2 regions of the Pantoea sp. X-Soil-MYKO-1785 genome follow, and region 2 is predicted to be linked to the other one. Evidence: predicted binding sites of a transcription regulator. Region 2 holds the regulator's gene; the other holds the start of a gene.
What was found. Region 2 encodes PhoB, which activates phosphate uptake and scavenging genes when phosphate is short. Its sites were predicted from a motif close to CTGTCATAAAACTGNCNNAT; they were not measured.
Positions count from the first base shown of each region.

Region 1: uvrB (excinuclease ABC subunit UvrB) is a predicted target of PhoB. The motif match lies at 2,334-2,353, and genes of this name have one in related genera.

Region 1 is NZ_AP036000.1:1,252,332-1,264,247, forward strand. Features, by position in the region: gene bioC (malonyl-ACP O-methyltransferase BioC) at 1-275, shown strand, start outside; gene bioD (dethiobiotin synthase) at 272-943, shown strand; gene AC6I8D_RS05855 (ABC transporter ATP-binding protein) at 948-1,670, opposite strand; gene uvrB (excinuclease ABC subunit UvrB) at 2,563-4,584, shown strand; gene AC6I8D_RS05865 (gluconeogenesis factor YvcK family protein) at 4,586-5,491, opposite strand; molybdenum cofactor riboswitch at 5,697-5,830, shown strand; gene moaA (GTP 3',8-cyclase MoaA) at 5,820-6,806, shown strand; gene moaB (molybdenum cofactor biosynthesis protein B) at 6,821-7,336, shown strand; gene moaC (cyclic pyranopterin monophosphate synthase MoaC) at 7,339-7,824, shown strand; gene moaD (molybdopterin synthase sulfur carrier subunit) at 7,817-8,062, shown strand; gene moaE (molybdopterin synthase catalytic subunit MoaE) at 8,064-8,516, shown strand; gene AC6I8D_RS05895 (OBAP family protein) at 8,513-9,298, opposite strand; gene AC6I8D_RS05900 (DUF1615 domain-containing protein) at 9,408-10,502, shown strand; gene AC6I8D_RS05905 (Bax inhibitor-1/YccA family protein) at 10,598-11,305, shown strand; gene AC6I8D_RS05910 (lysylphosphatidylglycerol synthase domain-containing protein) at 11,361-11,916, opposite strand, start outside.
Region 2 is NZ_AP036000.1:932,312-944,227, forward strand. Features, by position in the region: gene AC6I8D_RS04215 (CsgG/HfaB family protein) at 1-330, shown strand, start outside; gene AC6I8D_RS04220 (DUF4810 domain-containing protein) at 342-701, shown strand; gene AC6I8D_RS04225 (DUF799 domain-containing protein) at 698-1,354, shown strand; gene AC6I8D_RS04230 (AAA family ATPase) at 1,385-5,059, opposite strand; gene sbcD (exonuclease subunit SbcD) at 5,056-6,255, opposite strand; gene phoB (phosphate response regulator transcription factor PhoB) at 6,451-7,140, shown strand; gene phoR (phosphate regulon sensor histidine kinase PhoR) at 7,155-8,474, shown strand; gene AC6I8D_RS04250 (PstS family phosphate ABC transporter substrate-binding protein) at 8,487-9,407, shown strand; gene AC6I8D_RS04255 (cobalamin-independent methionine synthase II family protein) at 9,871-10,974, shown strand; gene brnQ (branched-chain amino acid transporter carrier protein BrnQ) at 11,366-11,916, shown strand, end outside.

The sequences.
Region 1 (11,916 bases), 320 kb from region 2:
CTCACGCCAACCGGTTTCTCAGCGAGCAGCAGATCGCGGCAGCCTGTGCGGCCCACCGGCTGAGCTGTGAGTCAGCGCTGATCACCCTGCATTTTCCCGATGCGCTCAGCGCTATGCGTTCGCTGAAGGGGATTGGCGCCACCCATCTGCATCAGGGACGTGACGGTCCGCTGCTGACCCGACAACGGCTGGCACAGCTGGAGGCGCATTGGCCGCGCGATCGGCACGGTTTCCGCCTCAGTTATCATTTAATCTATGGAGTAAGTTCATCATGAAGCGCTGGTTTATCACCGGCACCGACACCGAAGTCGGTAAAACGGTCGCCAGTGGCGCACTGTTACAGGCGGCCCGGGCCGCAGGTTATCGCTGCGCCGGCTACAAGCCTGTCGCCTCCGGCTGTGAAATGACGCCGCAGGGGCTGCGCAACAGTGACGCGCTGGCGCTGCAGCGTTACAGCAGCGTGCCGTTAGACTATCAGCAGGTTAATCCGCTGGCGTTCCTTGAACCCACGTCACCGCACATCGTCAGTGCCGAAGAGGGCCGGCCGATCACCCATCAGGCGCTGTCGGCCGGACTGGCGGCGCTGGAACCGCTGGCTGACTGGATTCTGATCGAAGGGGCGGGCGGCTGGTACACCCCGTTATCCGCCACGCACACTTATGCCGACTGGGTCAGCACTGAACAGCTGCCGGTTATTTTGGTGGTTGGCGTTAAACTGGGCTGCATCAATCACGCCATGCTGACCGCAGATGCGGTGCGGGCGCGGGGGTTGCGGCTGGCTGGCTGGATCGCCAACACCGTGGTGCCGCCCGGTCACCGTTATCAGGAATATCTCACCAGCCTGCAGCAGCGACTGCCCGCGCCCTGTCTCGGCACCATTCCGTATCTGACCGGGGCAGCGCAACTGGACAGCTGTGGCCAGTATCTGACCTTACCTGACTAAAGTCTCAGGCCACCGTCAGCCATTTGTTGACGGTGTGATCATCCAGCTGCGCCATTTTGCCCTGCGCCACGTTACGCCCGCGATGCAACAGCAGAAAATAGTCCGCCACGCGGCGTATCAGCGACAGTCGCTGCTCCAGCAGCAGGATGGTCAGGCCGTAGTCGAGATTCAGGCGGCGAATCAGATTCCCCATCTCCTCCTCCAGCCACGGTGACATCCCGTCGGTCGGCTCATCCAGAATTAGCAGCTTAGGCTGCAACACCAGCGCCCGCGCCAGGGCCAGCTGCTGCTGTTGATCGATCGGCAGATCGCCGCTGCGCTGCTGCCGCAGCGAATAGAGCGCCGGAAACAGGTCAAACACCATTTCGGGGATGGCGCGATGGCGGTCAGCCTGATTTGCCCCGGCCAGCAGGGCGATCAGCAAATTATCTTCCACGCTCATCTGGGTAAAAATATGGCGACCCTGCGGCACATAGCCAATCCCCATCTGCGCCCGCTGCTCCGCCGGTTGCAGCAGCAGGTCGGCGGGCGGTGAGCCATCCTCTTTCCAGGAGATCGATCCACTGTTGATCGGCAGCCTGCCCATGATGCAGTTCACCAGGGTGGTTTTCCCCATCCCGGGCCGGCCGAGAACGCCGGTGCAGGTGCCAGGCGACAGATCGAGATCGACATCCCACAGAATATGATTTTGACCGTAAAATTGATTTACCGAACGTAAACTCAGCATCTGACACTCTCCTTCCCGATCATTAGCCTGAATGCTTCCGCTCTGTGTCGTCTGGCAAACAAGTTATCAGCAAGGGCATGCTCCCCTTGCAGTACAGTGCGCTTGTGGCGCGATGACGCCACCCATTCTTGCAATTCCCAGGCCAGATCCCACCGCAGACTTTTTTCAGCCAGTAGCGCGGTGCGGCGGCGCTAAAAGATGAGCAGTGCTTATCAATTTCAACCGGTGATAACATTGCTGCACTTTTGTAGTGCCAGCGGGCGGCGTTTCTGGTGCAGAGGGACGATGACGAGGCAGCTATTCTGATTAAGAATGGGCAGCTAATGTAGCGGATTAGCGGGCGGAGTAAAGAAACTGGTAAAAAAAGCAGAACAATAGTGCAGCGACAGCGGCTAAATTTAGCGGAAAAAAAATTATTTTTAGCGAACCCGAGCGGCAGGGAAAAATTATACACAGCCGATGGCGGCGGGGCTGCCATCACTTATCCACCATTCCTGTGGATAACCTTGTGCATTAGGTAATGAAAACAGGTTGGAAGCGAGGAAATACGCGGCCTGGTTACATAATGTCGAGATTCTGGGCTTTTAGACATAAGTCAGTAAATTCAACTGCTTATTAAAAAACAAGCCTGCGAATTATCTGTCAGTTCATCGAACTGTAATTTTGTGACGGTCTATTGACAAATGTTAAATCCGATCCCCGCCTGGGGATAACCTTGCGCAACGGCCTGTGCGATGAAGCAAGCGGCAATCGACGGTGAAAAAGTATCCCGACAGTGACGATCACTCTGCCTTAATACTGTTTTTATATCCAGTATTATTTTCTGGCAAAATCACCATAGCAGAGTAAAATAGTGGGCTGCCCGCCGACTTCTTCAGCAGGAACTGCATTCATGAGTAAAGCCTTTAAATTGAATTCCGCTTTCAAACCTTCTGGCGATCAGCCAGAGGCGATTCGTCGTCTGAAAGAGGGGCTGGAAGATGGACTGGCCCACCAGACCTTATTAGGCGTAACCGGCTCGGGGAAAACCTTCACCGTCGCCAACGTGATTGCCGATCTCAACCGTCCAACCATGGTTTTAGCGCCCAACAAAACGCTGGCGGCGCAGTTGTACGGTGAAATGAAGGAGTTTTTCCCGGATAACGCAGTAGAATTTTTCGTCTCTTACTACGACTACTACCAGCCGGAAGCCTATGTGCCGAGCTCCGACACCTTTATCGAAAAGGATGCCTCGGTTAACGAACACATTGAGCAGATGCGTCTGTCGGCGACCAAAGCGCTGCTGGAGCGGCGCGATGTGATTGTGGTCGCCTCGGTTTCGGCGATCTACGGTCTGGGCGATCCCGATCTCTACCTGAAAATGATGCTGCACCTGACCCGCGGCATGATTATCGACCAGCGCAGCATTCTGCGCCGACTGTCGGAGCTGCAGTACACCCGCAACGATCAGGCGTTCCAGCGCGGTACGTTCCGGGTGCGCGGCGAAGTGATCGACATCTTCCCGGCCGAATCGGACGATATCGCCCTGCGCGTTGAACTGTTCGACGAAGAAGTAGAGCGCCTGTCGCTGTTTGACCCACTCACCGGCCAGATTGACTCGGTGGTGCCGCGCTTTACCATCTACCCGAAAACGCACTACGTGACGCCGCGTGAGCGCATTCTGCAGGCGATGGAAGATATCAAACTGGAACTGGCGGATCGCCGTCGGGTGCTGCTGGAGAACAATAAACTGCTGGAAGAGCAGCGTATTACCCAGCGTACCCAGTTTGACCTGGAGATGATGGGCGAGCTGGGCTACTGCTCCGGCATCGAAAACTATTCGCGCTATCTTTCCGGGCGCGGACCAGGCGAAGCGCCACCAACGCTGTTTGACTATCTGCCAGCCGATGGCCTGCTGGTGGTCGACGAATCGCACGTCACCATCCCGCAGATTGGCGGCATGTATAAAGGCGACCGGGCGCGTAAAGAGACGCTGGTGGAGTACGGTTTCCGTTTGCCGTCGGCGCTGGATAACCGTCCGATGAAGTTTGAAGAGTTTGAAGCACTGGCACCCCAGACTATCTACGTGTCGGCCACGCCGGGTAAATATGAGCTGGAAAAATCGGGCAGCGAAGTGATCGACCAGGTGGTGCGTCCTACCGGGCTGCTCGACCCGATTCTCGAAGTGCGTCCGGTGGCGACCCAGGTCGACGATCTGCTGTCGGAGATCCGTCAGCGGGTGGCGATCAATGAACGTGTGCTAGTGACGGTGCTGACCAAGCGTATGGCGGAAGATCTGACCGAATATCTGGAAGAGCACGGTGAGAAAGTGCGTTACCTGCACTCCGATATTGATACCGTTGAACGCATGGAAATTATCCGCGATTTACGTCTGGGTGAGTTTGATGTGCTGGTGGGCATTAACTTACTGCGTGAGGGGCTGGATATGCCGGAAGTGTCGCTGGTGGCGATTCTGGACGCGGATAAAGAGGGCTTCCTGCGCTCCGAACGCTCACTGATTCAGACCATCGGTCGTGCGGCGCGTAATATCAACGGCAAGGCGATTCTCTACGGCGATAAAATTACCCCGTCAATGGCGCGGGCGATTGAAGAGACCGAACGCCGCCGCGAGAAGCAGCAGCAGTACAATGAAGAGAACGGCATTGTGCCGCAGGGCCTGAATAAGAAAATTACCGATATTCTGGAACTGGGCAACAACGTGGTGAAAACCCGGGGCAAAGCCAAACCCGCCCGTCGCGGTGCGGCCGAGGCCGAAGCGGATTACCTGGCGCTGTCGCCGCAGGCCCTGCAGAAAAAGATCCACGAGCTGGAAGGGCAGATGCAGCAACATGCGCAGAACCTGGAGTTCGAACAGGCGGCCAGCGTGCGCGATCAGCTGCATGAGCTGCGCACGCTGTTTATTGCCACCTCATAACTCAGCTAAAGCCCTGAATGGCGTGTTCCAGCGCCACCCGCAGCAGCTGGCGGTCGTGACGATATTTGATATCGGCGGCCTCCAGCGGCTCGCGGACGATCAGCCGGTTATCCACCTGACTGATGTCGGCGGAGGGACTGACCACAATCGCGTCAATTACCCGTTTGCCAATGTAGCGCTCCATCATCGCCAGTTTGTCGGCGACCGTCAGGCTGGCTGCCGCCGGGCTGAGTTCGCGTCCCAGATTGCCGATAAAGACCATGGTGGCGGGCGTCCGGCGCAGAGCCTGCGCCATCTCTTCCATCAGCAGAATCGGCATCAGGCTGGTGTAAAAGCTGCCTGGCCCGATCAGGATTAAATCCGCTTCGCCAATCGCATCCAGCGCTTCCCGCGTCGGCTGGACGTTGGGATGCAACATCATCTCCTGCGGCGGCTGTTTCATCTCATCAATCGCGGTTTCGCCGTAAACCATGTTGCCTTCCACATCGAGCGCCACCAGATCCACCGGTTGCTCCGACATCGGAATCAAAAAGGCATCGACCTTCAGCAGGTTACGAATGATATTGATCGCTTCCAGTGGACGCACGCTCAGGTGATCGAGCGCTTTCAGCATCAGGTTGCCAAGGTTGTGTCCGGCCAGTTCGCCGTTCCCGGCAAAGCGATACTCAAACATCGCTGAAGCCACGCTCGGTTCGGCGATCAGCTGGTTAAGGCAGTTACGCATATCGCCCCAGGCGATGCCGCCTTCTGAGCGGCGAATACGGCCGGTTGATCCGCCATTATCGGTGGTGGTTACAATGCCGGTGAGGCGTGAGCCGAGCGGCGACAGGGCAGACATCACGCGGCCTAAGCCATGTCCGCCACCCAGTGCCACCACGCGATCGAGGTCGGCCAGTGTGCGATTCATACTTCTCCTTAACATCGTCTCGCGTGACGTCGCTCTAAACGCTAAACCCGCGCGGATGACTTGCGTCAAAATCTGAAACGCATTTTACCGTATCCTGTAGCGAAAATGCGGTGAAAATTCGATATGTATCAGAATATATAACGAAAACGGCGAATGGAAGAGTCGCGTAAATCGCGCTACCATCTTGATTAACCGCGCTGATCAACGGGTCAGCGTACACTCTAGCCTGATTGCCTACGTCTGCGGATAGGGGAGTCAGGCCGTAGCCATTGAGCTACCAGGGTGCAGGAAGAAATGACTGCATCTCCCAATCTGGAAAGGTGTTCTGGTGTCACAATTTACTGATGCATACGCGCGTAAGTTCTATTACCTGCGCCTGTCGGTCACGGATGTGTGTAACTTCCGCTGTACCTACTGTCTGCCCGATGGCTACAAGCCGCACGGCATTCGCAACAAAAGCTTTCTCTCTCTGGATGAAATCCGCCGCGTGACGCGGGCTTTCGCCGCGGCCGGCACGGAAAAAGTGCGGCTGACCGGCGGCGAGCCGTCGCTGCGCCGCGATTTTACCGACATTATCGCGGCGGTGCGTGAGAACCGCTCGGTGCGTCATATCGCCGTCACCACCAACGGTTACCGGCTGGCGCGCGACGTGAAGCAGTGGCGTGAGGCGGGATTAACCGCACTGAACGTCAGCGTCGACAGCCTTGATGCCCGTCAGTTCCACGCCATTACCGGTCAGGATAAATTCCATCAGGTGATGGCGGGCATCGACGCCGCCTTTGACGCCGGTTTTCAGCAGGTGAAAGTCAATAGCGTGCTGATGCGCGATCTCAATAGCCGTAATCTGGCCACCTTCCTCGACTGGATCCGTACCCGTCCGATTCAGCTGCGCTTCATCGAACTGATGGAAACCGGTGACGGCGGAACGCTGTTTCGCCAGCAGCACGTCTCCGGCACGGTGATCCGTGACCAGCTGATTGCGCAGGGCTGGCAGCGGCGGGAGAGCGGCCGCAGCGACGGCCCGGCCCAGGTGTTTTACCATCCCGATTATGTCGGTGAGATCGGCCTGATAATGCCCTATGCCAAAGATTTTTGTGCCAGCTGCAACCGTCTGCGCGTCTCGGCGCAGGGCAATCTGCACCTCTGCCTGTTTGGCGACGGTGGCGTGCCGCTGCGGGATCTGCTGGCCTCTGACGATCAGCAAGCGGAACTGCAGGCGCGCATTGCCAGTAGCCTCGGGCAGAAAAAGCAGACCCATTTTCTGCATCAGGGCAACACCGGCATCACGCAAAATCTTTCTTATATTGGCGGTTAATTTCAGGAGGCGTTATGGGCAAACCAGTCAGCGAATTTCAGGCGTTACAGATTGCGGTGATGACCGTGTCAGATCGCCGCGAGGCCAGCGAGGATACATCGGGCGACTATCTGCGCGGTGCCGCCCTTGAGGCGGGTCATGAGGTGGTCGATCACGCCATCGTGCCGGATAATCTCTACCGCATTCGCGCCACCGTATCGCGCTGGATCGCCAGCGAGGACGTGCAGGTGGTGATCATTAACGGCGGCACCGGATTTAACCTGAAAAACAGCACGCCGGAAGCCCTGCTGCCGCTGTTTGATCGTGAAATCGCCGGCTTTGGCGAACTGTTCCGGATGATCTCCTATGAGGAGATTGGCGGCTCGACCTTGCAGTCGCGCGCCATCGCCGGAATGGCGAACCAGACCTTAATTTTTGCGGTGCCGGGCTCCACCAATGCCTGCCGCAGCGCCTGGGAGCGGATTATTGCCGATCAGCTGGATGCGCGCACCCGTCCCTGCAACTTTGTCTCACATCTGAAGAAACGGTAAGTATGTCGCAACTCACACACATTAATGCTGCTGGCGAAGCGCATATGGTGGATGTCTCCGCCAAAGCGGAAACCGTACGCGAAGCGCGGGCGGAGGTGCTGGTGCTGATGCAGCCTGACACGCTGCAGATGATCATCGAGGGCAGTCACCACAAAGGCGATGTGTTCGCCACGGCGCGCATTGCCGGTATCCAGGCCGCTAAACGGACCTGGGAACTGATCCCACTCTGCCATCCGCTGATGCTGAGCAAAGTGGAAGTGAATTTGCTGGCCGAGCCGGAACACAATCGGGTACGCATCACCTCGCTGTGCCGTCTGACCGGCAAAACCGGCGTTGAGATGGAAGCGCTGACGGCGGCCTCGGTGGCGGCCCTGACCATCTACGACATGTGCAAAGCGGTACAGAAAGATATCGTCATTGACCAGTTGCGCTTAATCAGCAAAAGCGGTGGCAAAAGCGGTGATTTTCAGGCGGTGTCCGATGATTAAGGTGCTGTTTTTTGCCCAGGTGCGTGAACTGGTCGGCAGCGCCTCGCTGGAGATCGCTACCGCCTATCCGGATGTGGCCGCGCTGCGTGCTGCGCTGGCCGGGCAGGGCGATCGCTGGGCGTTAGCGCTTGAGTCCGGCAAGCTGCTGGCGGCGGTCAATCAGACGCTGGTGCCGATGAGTCATCCGCTGCGCGACGGCGATGAAGTGGCGTTTTTCCCGCCAGTGACCGGAGGCTAAAATGGAGACGCAGATTCGTGTTGGTCCGGCGCCGTTTGATATGGCCGAAGCGTATCGCTGGCTGGCCGCCTGTGACGAAGATGGCGCGGTGGTCACCTTTACCGGCAAAGTCCGCAACCACAACCTCGGCGCGCACGTCGCGGCACTGACGCTGGAACACTATCCCGGCATGACCGAAAAAGCGTTGCAGGAGATTGTTGATGCCGCCCGCCAGCGCTGGCCGCTGCAGCGCGTCACGGTGATCCACCGCACCGGCGAGCTGTTTCCCGGTGATGAAATTGTGCTGGTGGGCGTCACCAGCGCACACCGCGGCAGCGCGTTCTCTGCCGCGGAGTTCATTATGGATTACCTGAAAACCCGCGCGCCGTTCTGGAAGCGCGAAGCGACCGCCGACGGCGATCGCTGGGTCGATGCCCGCGACAGCGATCACCAGGCGGCGCAACGCTGGGATTAAGGCTGTTTTAACTGCTCGGCCGGGCCGAAATGGGTCTGGCCGTGGCTGTGTTCACCGCCGCCGTGGGTGCGCTGCAGCTGAATCACCTCGCCCTGTTGCCAGGCATTGGCCCCCGGTTCGGCCGGATGCGCCACGATATCTGCCCGCTGGGCGCGAATTTTTTTGCTGTCGACATCAAAACGCCGGTCGCGATCGGCCAGCAGGCGCGAATCCATCTGCCCGTCAGCGGTAAAGCCCATCATCAGCGCCGGAATGCCGATTGGCAGGGTCTTGTCGCGATCGGTATGCCAGGTGTGCCAGGTCTTGCCGTAAGTATTGACGATGCGCTTCATCAGCGCGTGATCGGCGGCCTCCGGTAAGCCGGGCGCGATCAGCGTGCCTGATTTCACTTCATACTGATGGCTGTGCCACAGCTTCTTCTCTTCCGGCGGCAGGGTTTTATACAGCCGCTCGCTGATAATGTACTCCACGCCCATCAGGCGCGCGTCGCGGGTATTGCCGTCATAAATCACCGCCTGCATCACATCCTCATTCAGCACCGTCACATAGTGGTGCGCCTCCATCTGACCGTTCTGATCGCCGTTATAAAAATGGAACCCATCGAGATAGGTATTGATGGCGTCAATCGGAGGGCGGGACTGCATCACCTCAGCGCCGGTTTCCAGCAGTTTGAGTGACGAAGAGGCAGGGGCACCCGGCGACTGTACTTTTGCAGGGGAGTTATTGGCACCGCATCCCGCTAACAGCAGGCTGAGCGCCGCGACTGGCCAGAGCTTTAACATCGTAAATTCCTTTAACGGTAAAAAAGGTAACCTTAGTTCAGAAAATCAGACCTGCCGGTAAAAGGGTGGCAATGGTAGAGTAGAGCTTTGATTGATTTCGAGGACAGGTATGTCATTTACCCCAAGTCTGCAACGTCTGACGCTGGTCGCCGCGCTGGTGCTGGCAGGTTGTAGCAGCAAGAAAACCCCCGAGGCACCGGTCCGGCAGCCCGCCGATGTTAAAGCGCAAATCCAGCGGCTGTTGCCGGCCCACGTCAGCAATAAAGCCGACTGGGCTGACGACATCTATACCTCTTTTCGCACTCAGCAGCTTGACCCCAGCACCAGCAACCTGTGTGCGGTGATTGCGGTGGCGGATCAGGAGACCAATTTTAGCGCCGAAGCCAGCGTGCCGGGCCTGCCTAAAATTGCCTGGGCCGAGATCGACCGCCGGGCAGCGAAGGTACACGTGCCGGCGTTTTTGGTACGAACCGCGCTGCTGATTAAATCATCGAACGGCGAGAGCTACGCCGCCCGTCTGGATAAGGTGCGCAGCGAGAAGGATCTGAGCGACATTTTTGATGATTTCATCAATATGGTGCCGATGGGACAGACGCTATTTGGCAATCTTAATCCGGTCCATACCGGCGGGCCGATGCAGGTCAGCATCGCTTTTGCGGAAGCGCATGCCAAAGGCTATCCGTGGCCGATTGATGGCTCGATCCGTCGCGAGGTCTTTACCCGCCACGGCGGGATCTACTTCGGTACCCTGCATCTGCTGGGCTATCCGGCCGATTATAGCCAGCCGCTTTACCGTTTTGCCGACTTCAACGCCGGCTGGTATGCCAGTCGTAATGCCGCATTCCAGGCGGCAGTGGCGCGGGCGACCGGCATGAAGCTGACGCTGGATGGCGATCTGATCCTGTACGGCAGCGAGAAGGCGGGCAGCACCGAGCTGGCGGTACGCACCCTGGCGAAGCAGATTGATATGAGTGACAGCGAGATCCGCCGCGACCTTGAGAAAGGGGAGAAGGCGGAGTTCAGCGACAGCACGCTGTGGCGGCAGGTGTTTACCCTGGCCGATAAAATGGCCGGTCGCCGACTGCCGCGTGAAATGCTGCCGGGCATCAAGCTGGAAAGCCCGAAAATTACCCGCAATCTGACCACCGCCTGGTTCGCTCAGCGGGTCGATAGCCGCTATCAGCAGTGTCTGTCGCGTCGTTAGCGGTGATGTTGTGGCGCAGTTGAGTCGGGCTGTGCCACACTTAGTCAGGCTCCGTACGCGGAGCGCGTCCTAATCCGTTCAACAAGAGGTGCATCATGGACCGATATCCACAAAATGACTCAATTGTTCAACCTGCGTCACGTGGGCTGCAAGCCTATATGTCCCAGGTGTATGGCTGGATGACCTGCGGTCTGTTACTGACAGCGTTTGTCTCCTGGTTTGCCGCGCGGACCCCGGCGGTAATGGAGCTGGTGTTTGCTAACCGTATCACCTTCTTCGGGCTGATTATCGCGCAGCTGGCGCTGGTTTTCTTCCTCTCCGGCATGGTACATCGCCTGAGCGGCGCGGTTGCCACCGGGTTGTTTATGCTCTATTCGGCGCTGACCGGCGTCACCATGGCGAGTATTTTTCTGGTCTACACCTATTCGTCGATCGCCAGCACCTTCTTCGTCACCGCCAGTATGTTTGGGGCGATGAGCTTTTATGGCTACACCACCAAACGTGACCTGAGCCGCTTTGGCAGCCTGCTGTTTATGGCGCTGATCGGCATCGTGCTGGCGTCGCTGGTCAATTTCTGGCTGAAAAGCCCGGCGCTGATGTGGGCAATTACCTATATCGGTGTAGTGGTGTTTGTCGGCTTAACCGCGTATGACACCCAGAAGCTGAAGAATATTGGTGAGCAGATTGATGCGCGCGACACAGAGAACCTGCGTCGTTACTCGATTATGGGGGCATTAACCCTCTATCTGGACTTCATTAACCTGTTCCTGATGCTGCTGCGGATTTTCGGCAACCGTCGTTAAGATTATCTCTGAAAGCAGGGAAAGGCGCTCAGGTTGCGCCTCTCCCTGTTTCATTTCACTGGGACTTCTGAAGCTTCTGCTCGTTTTTATGCCGCAGATGTTTAGCCCGACTCTCCAGTACCAGATAGAGCACCAGCGCCAGCAGCAGCGGTAAAATAAAGTAGAGCACGCGATAGGCCAGCAGGGCGGCAATAATGGCACCATGTGACGTATGCTGACCGCTGAGCAACGCGAGGAACACCGCTTCCAGCACCCCAATCCCGGCCGGAATATGAATAATCACCCCGGCGATACTGCTGATCAGCAATACCCCCAGCACCATCGGATAGCCGACGTCGCGCCCCAGCAACAGCCAGATAATCGCCCCCATTACCATCCAGTTAGCGCAGGAAACGGCAAACTGAAACAGCGCCATGCGCAGCGAAGGCAGCTGTAGCGTCTGGCCTTTCACCGTCCAGCGGCGACGTTTTGAGAAGGCGCATGACCACAGGTAGACCGCCACCAGCACCAGCAACAGCACGCCAATCAGCCGCAGGGTGGTTTCACCAATAAACCAGCCGCTGGGGATCGACACCATGCCCGCGCTGAATACCACGCCAGCCAGCAGGATG
Region 2 (11,916 bases):
GCGAACTACATCATCACCGGTGATATCACCGAGTTTGGCCGTAAAGAAGTGGGCGATCAGCAGCTGTGGGGCATTCTCGGCCGGGGTAAGAGCCAGATCGCCTACGCCAAAGTTAATCTCAACGTGGTGGACGTCACTACCTCCGAAGTGGTGTTCAGCGCGCAGGGCGCGGGCGAATATCAGCTTTCCGCCCGGGAAATCATAGGTTTTGGCGGCACCAGCAGCTACGACTCAACGCTGAACGGCAAAGTGATGGATCTGGCGATTCGTGAAGCGGTCGATCATTTAGTGGATGGAATCAACAACGGCGCCTGGCGTCCGGCTAAATAAGGAAGCAGTAAATGAAAATAATCACACTGGGCGGCCTGCTGATGGCGGCTGCGCTGCTGGCGGGCTGTGCGCCGAAAGCGCCGAAAACGATCTACTACTGGGGCGACTATCAGCAGCAGATTTACAGCTATTACCAGAAAGATAGCGATCCGCAGAAGCAAATCGACGCGCTGAATCTTGATATTGAAAAAGCCCGTGCGGTAAACCAGCCGGTCGCGCCAGGGCTGCACGCTCAGCTCGGCCTGCTGTACGCCAAAACCGGTGATACCAATAAAGCCTTTGGCCAGTTTGCCACGGAAAAGCAGCTGTTTCCGGAAGCTGGCCCTTACATGGATTTTCTGATGAGTAACAAAAAAGGAGTGACCCGGTGAAAAAACTGATTGCCCTGGGCGGCGCACTGGCCGTGCTGCTGCTGACCGGCTGTGCGCAGCACAAAAAACCGTATGACTACAGCGCGTTTCGCGCCAGCAAGCCGGCGTCGATTCTGGTATTACCGGCCGAAAACAAAGCTCCGGACATTAATGCCGCTCACAGTCTGACCTCGCTGGTAACCCAGCCGCTGGCCGAAGCGGGTTACTACGTGTTTCCGGTGGCGGTGGTGGAAGAGACTTTCCAGCAGAATGGCCTGACCAGCGGCAGTGAAATTCAGGCCGTCAGCCCGGCTCGCCTGAATAAGATCTTTCACGCCGACAGCGCGCTCTATATCTCGATCACCGATTATGGCAGCAGCTATCGGGTGATCGACAGCGTGACCACCGTGTCAGCCACCGCGCGGCTGGTGGATCTGCGCAGCGGTAAAGAGCTCTGGCAGGGCTATGCCACCGCCAGTGACAGTGAGCAGGGCAACAACAACAATGGCGGACTGGTTGGCATGCTGGTCAGTGCGGCGATCAAACAGATCGCCAACAACGTCAGCGATAAAGCCCACTCGATTGCCGGCCTGACCAGCAATCGCCTGCTGGCGCAGAATGAGCAGGGTGGTTTGCTGACCGGACCGCGCTACAGGCTGATTAGCGCCCGCTGATCGGCAACAAAGCGGGCGCTGCGGCGCCCGTTATCCCTGCGGCAACTCCAGCTGGCTGTAGCCCAGCCCATTCATTTTTCGCACCTTGATCTGCACCGGAATCCGCTCTTTCATCGCTTCAACGTGACTGATCACGCCGATGGTTTTGCCGCTGGCGTTGAGCGCATCCAGCGCGTCCAGCGCGGTATCGAGCGTTTGCGCATCCAGCGTGCCGAAGCCTTCGTCGAGAAACAGCGATTCAATACGGGTTTTGTGGCTGACCAGATCGGATAACGCCAGTGCCAGCGCCAGGCTGACGAGAAAGCTCTCGCCGCCGGACAGGGTGCGGGTATCGCGCGCCGTGTCAGCCTGCCAGGTATCCACCACGTCCAGCTCCAGCAGATCCTGCGCCCGACGCTGCAGCAGATAACGGCCGTGCAGCCGGTCGAGCTGACGGTTGGCGAGCGCCACCAGGTGATCCAGCGTTAAGCCCTGGGCAAAGCGCCGGAACTTGTCGCCGCTGGCGGAGCCAATCAGATCGTTGAGCAATCCCCACTGCGCCAGCACCGTTTCGTCCTCTGCAATCTGCGTCATCAGGCTCTGCTGCTGCTGGCGCAGGCTGGCATCGCTCTGTAGCTGTTGCTGTATCTGGCCCTGCTGGCTGGCATTGTCACGTAGCGCCAGCCGCAGCTGTTCCAGCTGCTGCGCCAGCGCCTCAGCCGAGGCTGGCATCGCAGCGGGCTGCGCCTGCTGGTGCGCCGCCTGCCGCTGATGCAGATCCGCCAGCCGCGTCTGTTGCTGCTGATGGTGCTGATCGATCTGCTGCAGCTGTTGACGCAGCTGCTGCGCGGTTTGCTCGTCCAGCAGCGCGGCGCGCAGCGTGGCTTCATCACGGAACCCGGCGGCGGTCAGCGCCTGCAGCAGGGTCTGTTCCGCCTCAGCCAGACGGGTGACCAGCTGTTGCCGCTGGCTCTCCAGCACCGCCAGCTGGCCCTGCAGGCTGCTGACTCCGCTTTGCGCCCGCTGTAACCCCTCCAGCTGCTGCGCGAGCTGCGCCTCATGCTGGCGGAGGCTGGCCTGCATCTGCTGGCGGGCCACGGCGACCTCGCGATCGCCAAACAGCGCCTGACGCTGCTGGCGCATCTCGTCGAGCCGGGTCTGATGGTGGTGCAGTTGCTGCTGCTGAGTGGTCAGCTGCTGCTGTTCACGTTCGGCCTGTTGTTGCAGCGCAGTCAGCTGAGTTTCGCCGCGCAGCAGCTGCGGCTGCAGGTTAGCGAGTAGTTGCTCACTTTCCTGCCAGCGCTGCCAGCGGGATTGCTGAGCGGCCAGCCAGGATTCACGTTCAGCGGCGGCAGGCAGGCTCAGGCCATGCTGGCTGAACTGCTGCTGTACTGCGTCCTGCAACTGCTGCCAGCTCGCCTGTTCCTGCTGCTGGCGCTGTTGCAGCGCGCTGAGCGCCTGCTGCAGGTTATCCAGCGACTGCTGCGCCAGCTGTTCGGCCTGCAGATGCTGCTGCCAGGCCTGCGACTGCTGAAGATGGTGATCTTTTGCCGCCTGGCGCGCCTGCTCAGCCGCCTCCAGCGCCTGTCGCTGCTGCTCAAGCTGCTGTTCGCGTTGATTTTGCTGCTGCTGCCACTGGGTCAGTGCGTCGCGATCTGACAGGGTGAAGGTAAGTGCCAGCTCACCGCTGAGCGCCTGCCATTGCTGCTCCAGACCAGCAAGCTGCCGCTGGGTTTCGGCAATGTCGTCGCGCAGCGTCTGCTGCTGGGTCGCCGACTGCTTTAACTGTTCTTTTTTGGCGGTACCCGCTTCGCGCAGTGCATCGACCTGCTGTTGCAGGGCAGCGCGTCGCTGTTGATTGGCGCTGATTTCCAGCGTGCTGTAGCTGGCGACTGCCGGATGTGTGCAGGAGCCACACAGCGGACAGGGCTGGTCTGGTGTGAGCCGGGCGCGATACTGCGAAAGATCGGCAATCTGCTGCTCCAGCGCGCAGATTTTATCGACATCATCCAGCTGCTGTTTCTCGCGTTTCCATGTTTCGCGCAGGCTGTGTAGTTCCGCCTCCGTCTGCTGGTGAGCTTTTTCCAGCCCGGCCAGCTGCTGCTGGCGCTGACCAAGCTGCTGATGCAGCGGATGCCATTGAGTGGAAAGCAGTAACAGCTGCTGCCGCGCCGCGCGGCTGCTGTGCAGCTGGCTTAGCGCCTCTCGTAGCGCGGCTGGCGGATGCTGCTCCTGCAGCGAAGTTAGTACTTGCTCTGCTTGCAGCAGCGCCTGAGCGGCGGCCTGCTCAGCCTGCTGGCGGGGTAAGGCCTGCTTCGCCTGCTGTTCCCGTTCTGCTTGCTGCGCCGCGATTTTCTGCTGCTGTTGCTGCTGCTGTTGCACCAGTCCGGCGAGGGTCGCCTCGCGCTGCGCCAGCTGGGCAAATCGTTCCTGCCACAGCGGCAGCGATGCGCCCCATTGCGCCATATCGGCTAACTGCTGACGCAGGGTTTGCTGCTCCGCGATCGCCTGTTGTAAGGCGCTAAGCTGGTGAGTCTGTTCGGTCAGCGTACCTTGAGTCCGATCGTACTGCTGCTGCTGGCGCTCTTTTTCCTGCTGCTGCTGCGTCAGCTGCTGTTGCAGTGCCTGCAGTGACTGATCCAGCGGCATCACCTGTTCGGTCAGCAGGCTCTCCTGTTGCTGCTGTTGCTGGCGTGCCTGTTCCGCCGCGGCCTGGGCGGCGGCATAGTGCTGCTGCTGGCGTTGCTGTTCAGCCAGCGCCTGCTGGTGCGCGTCGGACAGCTGCTGCTGCTGACTGCGTACCTCACGCAGCGCATTCGCCCGTTCGTCGCGCTGCTGCAGGGTAGCCCGCAGCTTTTCAGCCGGTTCGCTGCGCGTCAGCCGCTGCCGGTCCGCTTCAGCGGCCTGCGCCGCCGCCTCCGCCTGTTGCAGCGCCTGGCGGGTCTGCGCGATATCCTGCTGGAGCTGCTGCGCCTGTTGCTGCCACTGCTGCTGCTGCTGGGCGTGCTGATAGTCACGACTCAGCGTCTGTTCCGCCGCGCTCAGTTGCAGCATCTGCTGTTGCAGCGCGGTGCGGGTGTCGTCATCCAGCAGCGCCATGGCGCCCGCCCGGCTGCGCAGCAGGTCGAGCGCGGTTTTTGCCTCTTTATGGCGTTCATAGATTGCGGCGGAAATCTGGCCGTAAATTTCGGTGCCGGTCAGCTCTTCCAGCAGTTCGGCCCGTTCGCTGGCTTTGGCGTTGAGGAAGGCGGCGAACTGTCCCTGGGAGAGCATCATCGAGCGGGTAAAACGCTCAAAGTCGAGGCCGGAAAGGGTCTCAATCAGCCTCAGTTTGTCACCGACCTTGTCGGCGACGATGGTATCGTCGGCACAGCGCGCCAGCTCCACCCGCGGCGCCTGCAGTTTGCCGTCGGCGGTGCCGCGTGCGCGGTTCTGGCTCCAGAAGGCGCGCCAGGCTTCGCCTTTGATCTCAAATTCCACTTCGGCCAGACACTCGGCGCAGTCGCGGGTCATCAGCGCATTCTGACTCTGGGAGATGGCGCCGAGACGCGGCGTCTGGTGATAGAGTGCCAGACAGATGGCATCCAGCAGCGTGGTTTTGCCTGCGCCGGTGGCACCGGTAATCGCGAACAGCCCGTTGCTGGCGAAGGGTTCGGCGCGGAAATCGATAAACCATTCACCGCGCAGTGCGTTAAGGTTTTTAAACCGTAGCGTGAGGATCTTCACTGTGGTTCCTCAATGTCGGCCAGCGTCTGGCGGAACAGGGTGGTCATCTGATCGATCTGCTGCGGTTGCAGTTCACTATCCAGCGCCAGGCGACGGGCAAACACCTCTTCCACTTTCAGTTCGCTCAGGGTTTCGTTGTCGAGTCGCGCCAGACTGTGCTGACGCTGCTCGCGGCTGCGGCGCAACAGCAACACTTCCACCGGCAGTTCTGCGGTCAGGGTTTCCACCTGGCGCTGCAGGTCGCTGAGGTACTCCTGAGTAGTGACTTCGATATCCAGCCAGGTCGGTTTTTCCTGCTGCACGCCGCTGAAATCGCTGAGCTGCTGCGCAATCTGTGCCAGTGAGCCTTTCAGTACCTGCATCGGCTGCACCTGCGGCACCACCAGCGGCGTCACCGTTTGCAAACCGCGCGGGGTGAAGTCCAGCAGGAAGACGCTTTTTTCACTGCCCAGTTCATCAAAACTGAGTGCAATCGGCGAGCCGCTGTAACGGATGTGCTCGGTGCCCGCTACCCGCTGAGCGCGATGAATGTGGCCGAGCGCGATGTAATCGACCTCAGGAAAGGCGGCGGCCGGAAAGGCGTCCAGCGTGCCGATATAGATGTCACGTACCGAGTCGCTCTGGCTGACGCCGACGGTGGTGAGATGGCCGGTGGCCACGATTGGCAGAGCCGGGTCCAGCGCCCGCGCGGCAGCCACGCGCTGCTGATAATGATGAGCAATCGCCTCCAGCAGCGAGGTCTGCTTGTCGCGTCCGGACTGGCCGGCGCGGCTGCGCAGGATGTCGCGCGGCCGCAGATATGGAATGGCGCACAGCAGCACGCCCGGCGCGCCCTGACGGGTGGTGAGCAGCAGCACATCGCTGTTGGCCTCGGGCGTGGCGATCACCCGGGTATTCAGGCAGGCGAGCAGTTCGCGTGACTCATTGAGCGTCGCCACCGAGTCGTGATTGCCCGCCAGCACAATCAGCTGACAGCCGCTGGGCTGCAGCGCCACCACAAAGCGGTTGAACATTTCGCGCGCGTAGCTGGGCGGGGTGCCGGTATCGAACAGATCGCCCGCCACGATTAACGCATCCACCTGATGCTGTTCGATCTGGATCAACAACCAGTCGAGAAACGCCTGATGTTCCGCTGCCCGACTCTTGTTGTAAAAGAACTGCCCCAGATGCCAGTCCGCAGTATGAATGATGCGCATAAAACTCCCTGCCGTTGTAATTCGCCCGGCGATTATACTGGCTCTGTGGCCAAAGCGAAAAATTGTCGCTGCGCGGTCATAATTGATTACCACTGGCCTGAATGAGCGGGTATGTTTTTCATAAAAGTGTCACAAATCTGACGCATAATGGCGCCGCGAATCTCAGTGACAGCCGTCATATCAGCAGGAGTAATAATGGCTAAGCGCATTTTGGTTGTGGAAGATGAAGCCCCAATCCGTGAAATGTTGTGCTTTGTTCTGGAGCAGAACGACTATCAGCCAATTGAGGCGGAAGATTATGACAGCGCAGTGGGTAAGCTGATTGAACCCTGGCCCGATCTGATTCTGCTGGACTGGATGTTACCCGGCGGCAGCGGCATTCAGTTTATTAAGCATCTGAAACGCGAAGCGATGACCCGCGATATTCCGGTGATGATGCTAACCGCCCGCGGTGAAGAAGAGGACCGGGTGCGCGGGCTGGAAGTCGGCGCTGACGATTACATCACCAAGCCGTTCTCGCCAAAAGAGCTGATGGCGCGCATCAAAGCCGTCATGCGCCGTATTTCACCGATGGCGGTGGAAGAGGTGATTGAGATGCAGGGACTGAGTCTGGATCCCTCCTCGCACCGGGTGATGTCGGAAACCACGCCGCTGGAAATGGGCCCTACCGAATATAAACTGCTGCACTTCTTTATGACCCACCCGGAGCGGGTTTATAGCCGCGAACAGCTGCTGAACCACGTCTGGGGCACCAACGTGTATGTCGAAGATCGCACCGTCGATGTTCACATTCGCCGTTTACGTAAAGCGCTGGAAGTCTCCGGCCACGATCGCATGGTACAAACCGTCCGTGGAACAGGGTATCGTTTCTCTGCCCGCTACTAAACGGAGTTTTCACCGTGCTGGAACGCCTCTCCTGGAAGAGATTACTGTCAGAACTGCTGCTGGCGTGTCTGCCTGCGCTGCTGCTTGGCCTGCTGTTCGGTTATCTGCCGTGGCTGCTGTTGCTGAGCGTGCTGGCGGTGCTGCTGTGGCATTTCCACAACCTGATGCGCCTGTCGCACTGGTTGTGGCTCGATCGCACCATGACGCCGCCGGCCGGGCGGGCCAGCTGGGAACCGCTGTTTTACGGGCTCTACCAGATGCAGTTACGCAACCGGCGGCGGCGGCGTGAACTCGGCAACCTGATTAAACGCTTTCGCAGCGGCGCTGAGTCGCTGCCGGATGCGGTGATCCTCACCACCGAAGAGGGCACCATTTTCTGGTGCAACGGGCTGGCACAACAGCATCTCGGGCTACGCTGGCCAGAAGATAATGGCCAGAACATCCTTAACCTGCTGCGCTATCCGGAATTCTCGCGCTATATCCGCCAGCGTGACTTCGACAAACCGCTGACGCTGGTGCTGAATAACCAGTACCACATGGAATTTCGCGTTATGCCCTACAGTGAAGGCCAGTGGCTGCTGGTGGCGCGTGACGTCACTCAGATGCATCAGCTGGAGGGGGCGCGGCGTAACTTCTTTGCCAACGTCAGCCATGAACTGCGCACCCCGCTGACGGTGCTGCAGGGCTATCTGGAGATGATGAATGACTCGGTGATGAACGAGCGTTCACGCGGTAAGGCGCTGCATACCATGTCGGAGCAGACGCGCCGCATGGACAGCCTGGTTAAACAGCTGCTGACGCTGTCGCGGATTGAAGCTGCACCGGCGATCGATCTGAAAGAGAAGGTTGATGTGCCGGTGATGCTCCGGCTGCTGCAGCATGAGGCCGCCACCCTGAGCGGCGGACGTCACGACATCCATTTCCATACCGATCCGCATCTGAAAGTGTTCGGCAACGATGAACAACTGCGCAGCGCCATCTCCAACCTGGTCTACAACGCGGTAAATCATACGCCGGAGGGCACGCGCATTGATATCAGCTGGCTGCGCAGCAAGCAGGGCGCAACGTTTCGGGTGTGCGATAACGGGCCGGGCATCGCGGCTGAACATATTCCCCGTCTCACCGAGCGTTTCTACCGGGTCGATAAGGCGCGATCGCGGGCGACCGGCGGCAGCGGGCTGGGGCTGGCGATCGTGAAACATGCCCTGAGCCACCATAATGCGCGGCTAGATATCACCAGCGTGCCGCATCAGGAGACCTGTTTTACCTTTACCCTGCCGGCAAGGTTGATTGTCAGCAGTGGGATGCAGGAGAATGCCTCCATTAATGGCTGACGGATCTGCTTGATGCGCGCACTTGTTTTGTTGATGGTCATTTTATTGCCAGGCATGGCGCTGGCCCAGCCCGGCACGCTGTCGGGCAACCTCAGCAGCGTCGGGTCTGATACGCTGGGCTACCTGATGACGCTGTGGGGCGAGGATTTCAGCCGGCAGGCACCGGGGGTCAATGTGCAGGTGCAGGCTTCCGGTTCGTCGACCGCGCCGACTGCGCTGGCTGCCGGTGCGGCGCAGCTTGGGCCAATGAGCCGCCCGATGCAGGCGGATGAACGGCAGGCGTTTGAAGCGCGCTATGGTTATCCTCCGCTGGCGGTACCGGTAGCGATGGATGCGCTGGTGGTGGTGGTTAATCAACGCAATCCGCTGCAGCAGATTACGCCGCGTCAGCTCGACGCCATTTTCTCGATTACCCGCCTGTGTGGCGCGACATCGGTGCCGCAACGCTGGGGCGATCTCGGCACGCAGGCATCTGAGTGGGTCCGCCGACCGATCCAGCGCTACGGACGCAACTCGGCGTCCGGCACCTGGGGATTCTTCAAGCAGCAGGCGCTCTGTCAGGGCGATTTTCGCAATGACGTAGCCGAATTTCCCGGTTCGGCAGCGGTGGTACAGGCGGTGGCCGGCAATCCACGCAGCATCGGTTACGCCAGTTTTGGCTTCCATCTCAGCGGCGTAAAAATGCTGGCGGTGGTGAACCCTCGGGGTGAGGCTGTAGCACCCGACGCAGAGGCGATCCGCAGTGGTCGTTATCCGTGGGCCCGTCCGCTCTATCTGTACGTCAACAAGGCGCCGGGTCAGCCATTGCCGCCGCTGGTGGCAGCGTTCCTGCAGCAGGTGCTCTCGGTGCAGGGACAGCGACGGGTCAGCGAGGCGGGATATCTGCCACTCTCTGATAGCCAGATGGCGCAGGCGCGCGCGGCGCTTAATTAACCCTTTTCAGGCAGGCATCACGCTTAATCGATCATCTTCAGGCGCGCGTTCTGCATGTGCTTTGCCGGCGCGCGGCGTTTAACCGATCGTCTTCAGGCGCGTATGGCTTTGCTTATCCGCGACCGGCACGCGGCGCTGTATCGGTCGTCTTCAGGCGCGTAACACTTTGCTTAACCGGCGCTGGATGATTCACCTCTGGTCGCACCTTCTGCTCTTCTTAGCTGCTGTAAATATCATCGTCACTGGCGTAACAGACGGCTCTCCTTAGCCGCTGCAAAGCTGGGCAGCAACTCATCTTATCAGCCAACATGAATTTTCTTCATGAGCGGTGAATTTTCTTCTGTTGCAGCGGACGGCGGCACGTGTCATCCTGCGTTCAGACGTATAGCCATCCAGATGGCTATAAATAACAGAGCGCAATTATTTCCTGCTGAAACCACCGGCAGGCGAGACAGGAGTGATCATGCAAAGAAATACCGCCCCGTTCCGTGCTGATACCGTCGGCAGTTTTCTGCGTCCCGCCGCGATTAAGCAAGCGCGTGAGCAGTTCGCCGCCGGTGAAATTGATGCGGCAGCCCTGCGGCAGGTTGAAAATGACGCCATCCGCGATGTGGTGGCAAAACAGCGCGAAAATGGCCTGCAGGTGGTGACCGATGGCGAATTTCGTCGCGGCTGGTGGCACTTCGACTTTTTCTACGGCCTGGATGGCGTGGAAGCGTATGAAGCGGAGCAGGGTATCCAGTTCAACGGCGTGCAGACCAAAGCGCATGGCGTGAAAGTGGTAAGTAAGCTCGGTTTTTCCAGCCATCCGATGCTGGAGCATTTCCGCTTTTTGCAAAGCGTCGCCGGTGATGCAATGCCAAAAATGACCATTCCCAGCCCCAGCGTGCTGCACTTCCGTGGCGGGCGCAAAGTGATCGATGCAGAGGTCTATCCGGACCTGGCTGATTACTTTGACGACCTGGCACAGACTTATAAAGACGCTATTAAAGCGTTTTACGCCGCTGGCTGCCGCTATCTGCAACTGGATGACACCGTCTGGGCGTATCTCTGCTCTGAAGATCAGAAACGCGAAATCCGGGCACGCGGCGACGATCCGGAAGCGCTGGCGCGGACCTATGCTCAGGTGCTGAACAAGGCGCTGGAAGATAAGCCAGCCGATCTGACCGTTGGCCTGCATGTCTGCCGTGGTAACTTCCGCTCAACCTGGATTTCAGAAGGCGGCTACGAGCCGGTGGCGGAAATCCTGTTCGGCAGCGTCAATGTCGATGCCTTCTTCCTCGAATATGACAATGCCCGTTCAGGCGGTTTTGAGCCGCTGCGCTTCATCAAGCCAGGCCATCAGCAGGTGGTGCTGGGCCTGATCACCACCAAATCCGGCGAGCTGGAAGATCCGGCGCAGGTGAAAGCCCGTCTGCAGGAAGCGGCGCAGTATGTCAGCCTCGACCAGATCTGTCTCAGCCCGCAGTGTGGCTTTGCTTCTACCGAAGAGGGCAACAGCCTGAGCGAAGAGCAGCAGTGGCAGAAGATCCGCCTGGTGGTCGATATCGCAAAACAGGTGTGGTAATGCTGTAAACTTGTGCAAACAGGCGCGTAAAACGCGCCTTTTGTGCATTTGTCAGCGGCGTTATGCGGGGAATTCTCGCGGCCTGTTTATTATTTAGGCATATCATCTTGTGTGCCTGGGTTAAAAATTAACGCTATCCACTGGCTGTGGCTTAAATAACGAGATAACCTTCTGGTTTTCCGATCCCGTATTGCCTTTCCCCGCTATAAACGTTTTACTTAGCCCCGTTGTCGATCCATCCCTCCGTGAACAGAAAAAAAGCAGCTTAAATCACCTGCGCTTCACCTCACGATGAGCATAATGCGCTGACATTGGCTGGCTGGTCGTGGTTTTAACGCAGCGAGGGGACAACACAAACCCAACTTCCACCGCAACATCAGTGACAGGCCGTATGACACATCGTTTAACCTCGAAAGACATTCTCGCGCTGGGCTTCATGACATTTGCCCTGTTCGTTGGCGCGGGCAACATTATTTTCCCGCCGATGGTCGGTATTCAGTCTGGCGAACACGTCTGGACCGCCGCGATTGGCTTTCTGATCACTGCCGTAGGTCTGCCGGTGATGACCGTGGTAGCGCTGGCGCGCGTCGGCGGCGGCGTGGATGCACTCAGTACCCCAATCGGTAAGGTTGCCGGTCTGGTGCTGGCCACCGTCTGCTATCTGGCGGTCGGGCCACTCTTTGCGACGCCGCGGACGGCCACCGTCTCCTTTGAGATGGGGATTGCCCCGCTGACCGGTGATGGCGCGATGCCGCTGTTTATCTACAGCCTGGTCTATTTTGCGCTGGTGATTGGCGTGTCGCTCTATCCGGGCAAACTGCTCGATACCGTCGGCCATTTCCTTGCGCCGCTAAAAATTGTGGCGCTGACCGTGCTGGGCATTGCTGCGCTGGTGTGGCCAGCGGGCGGCACTATTCCGGCGACGGAAGATTATCAGCGTGC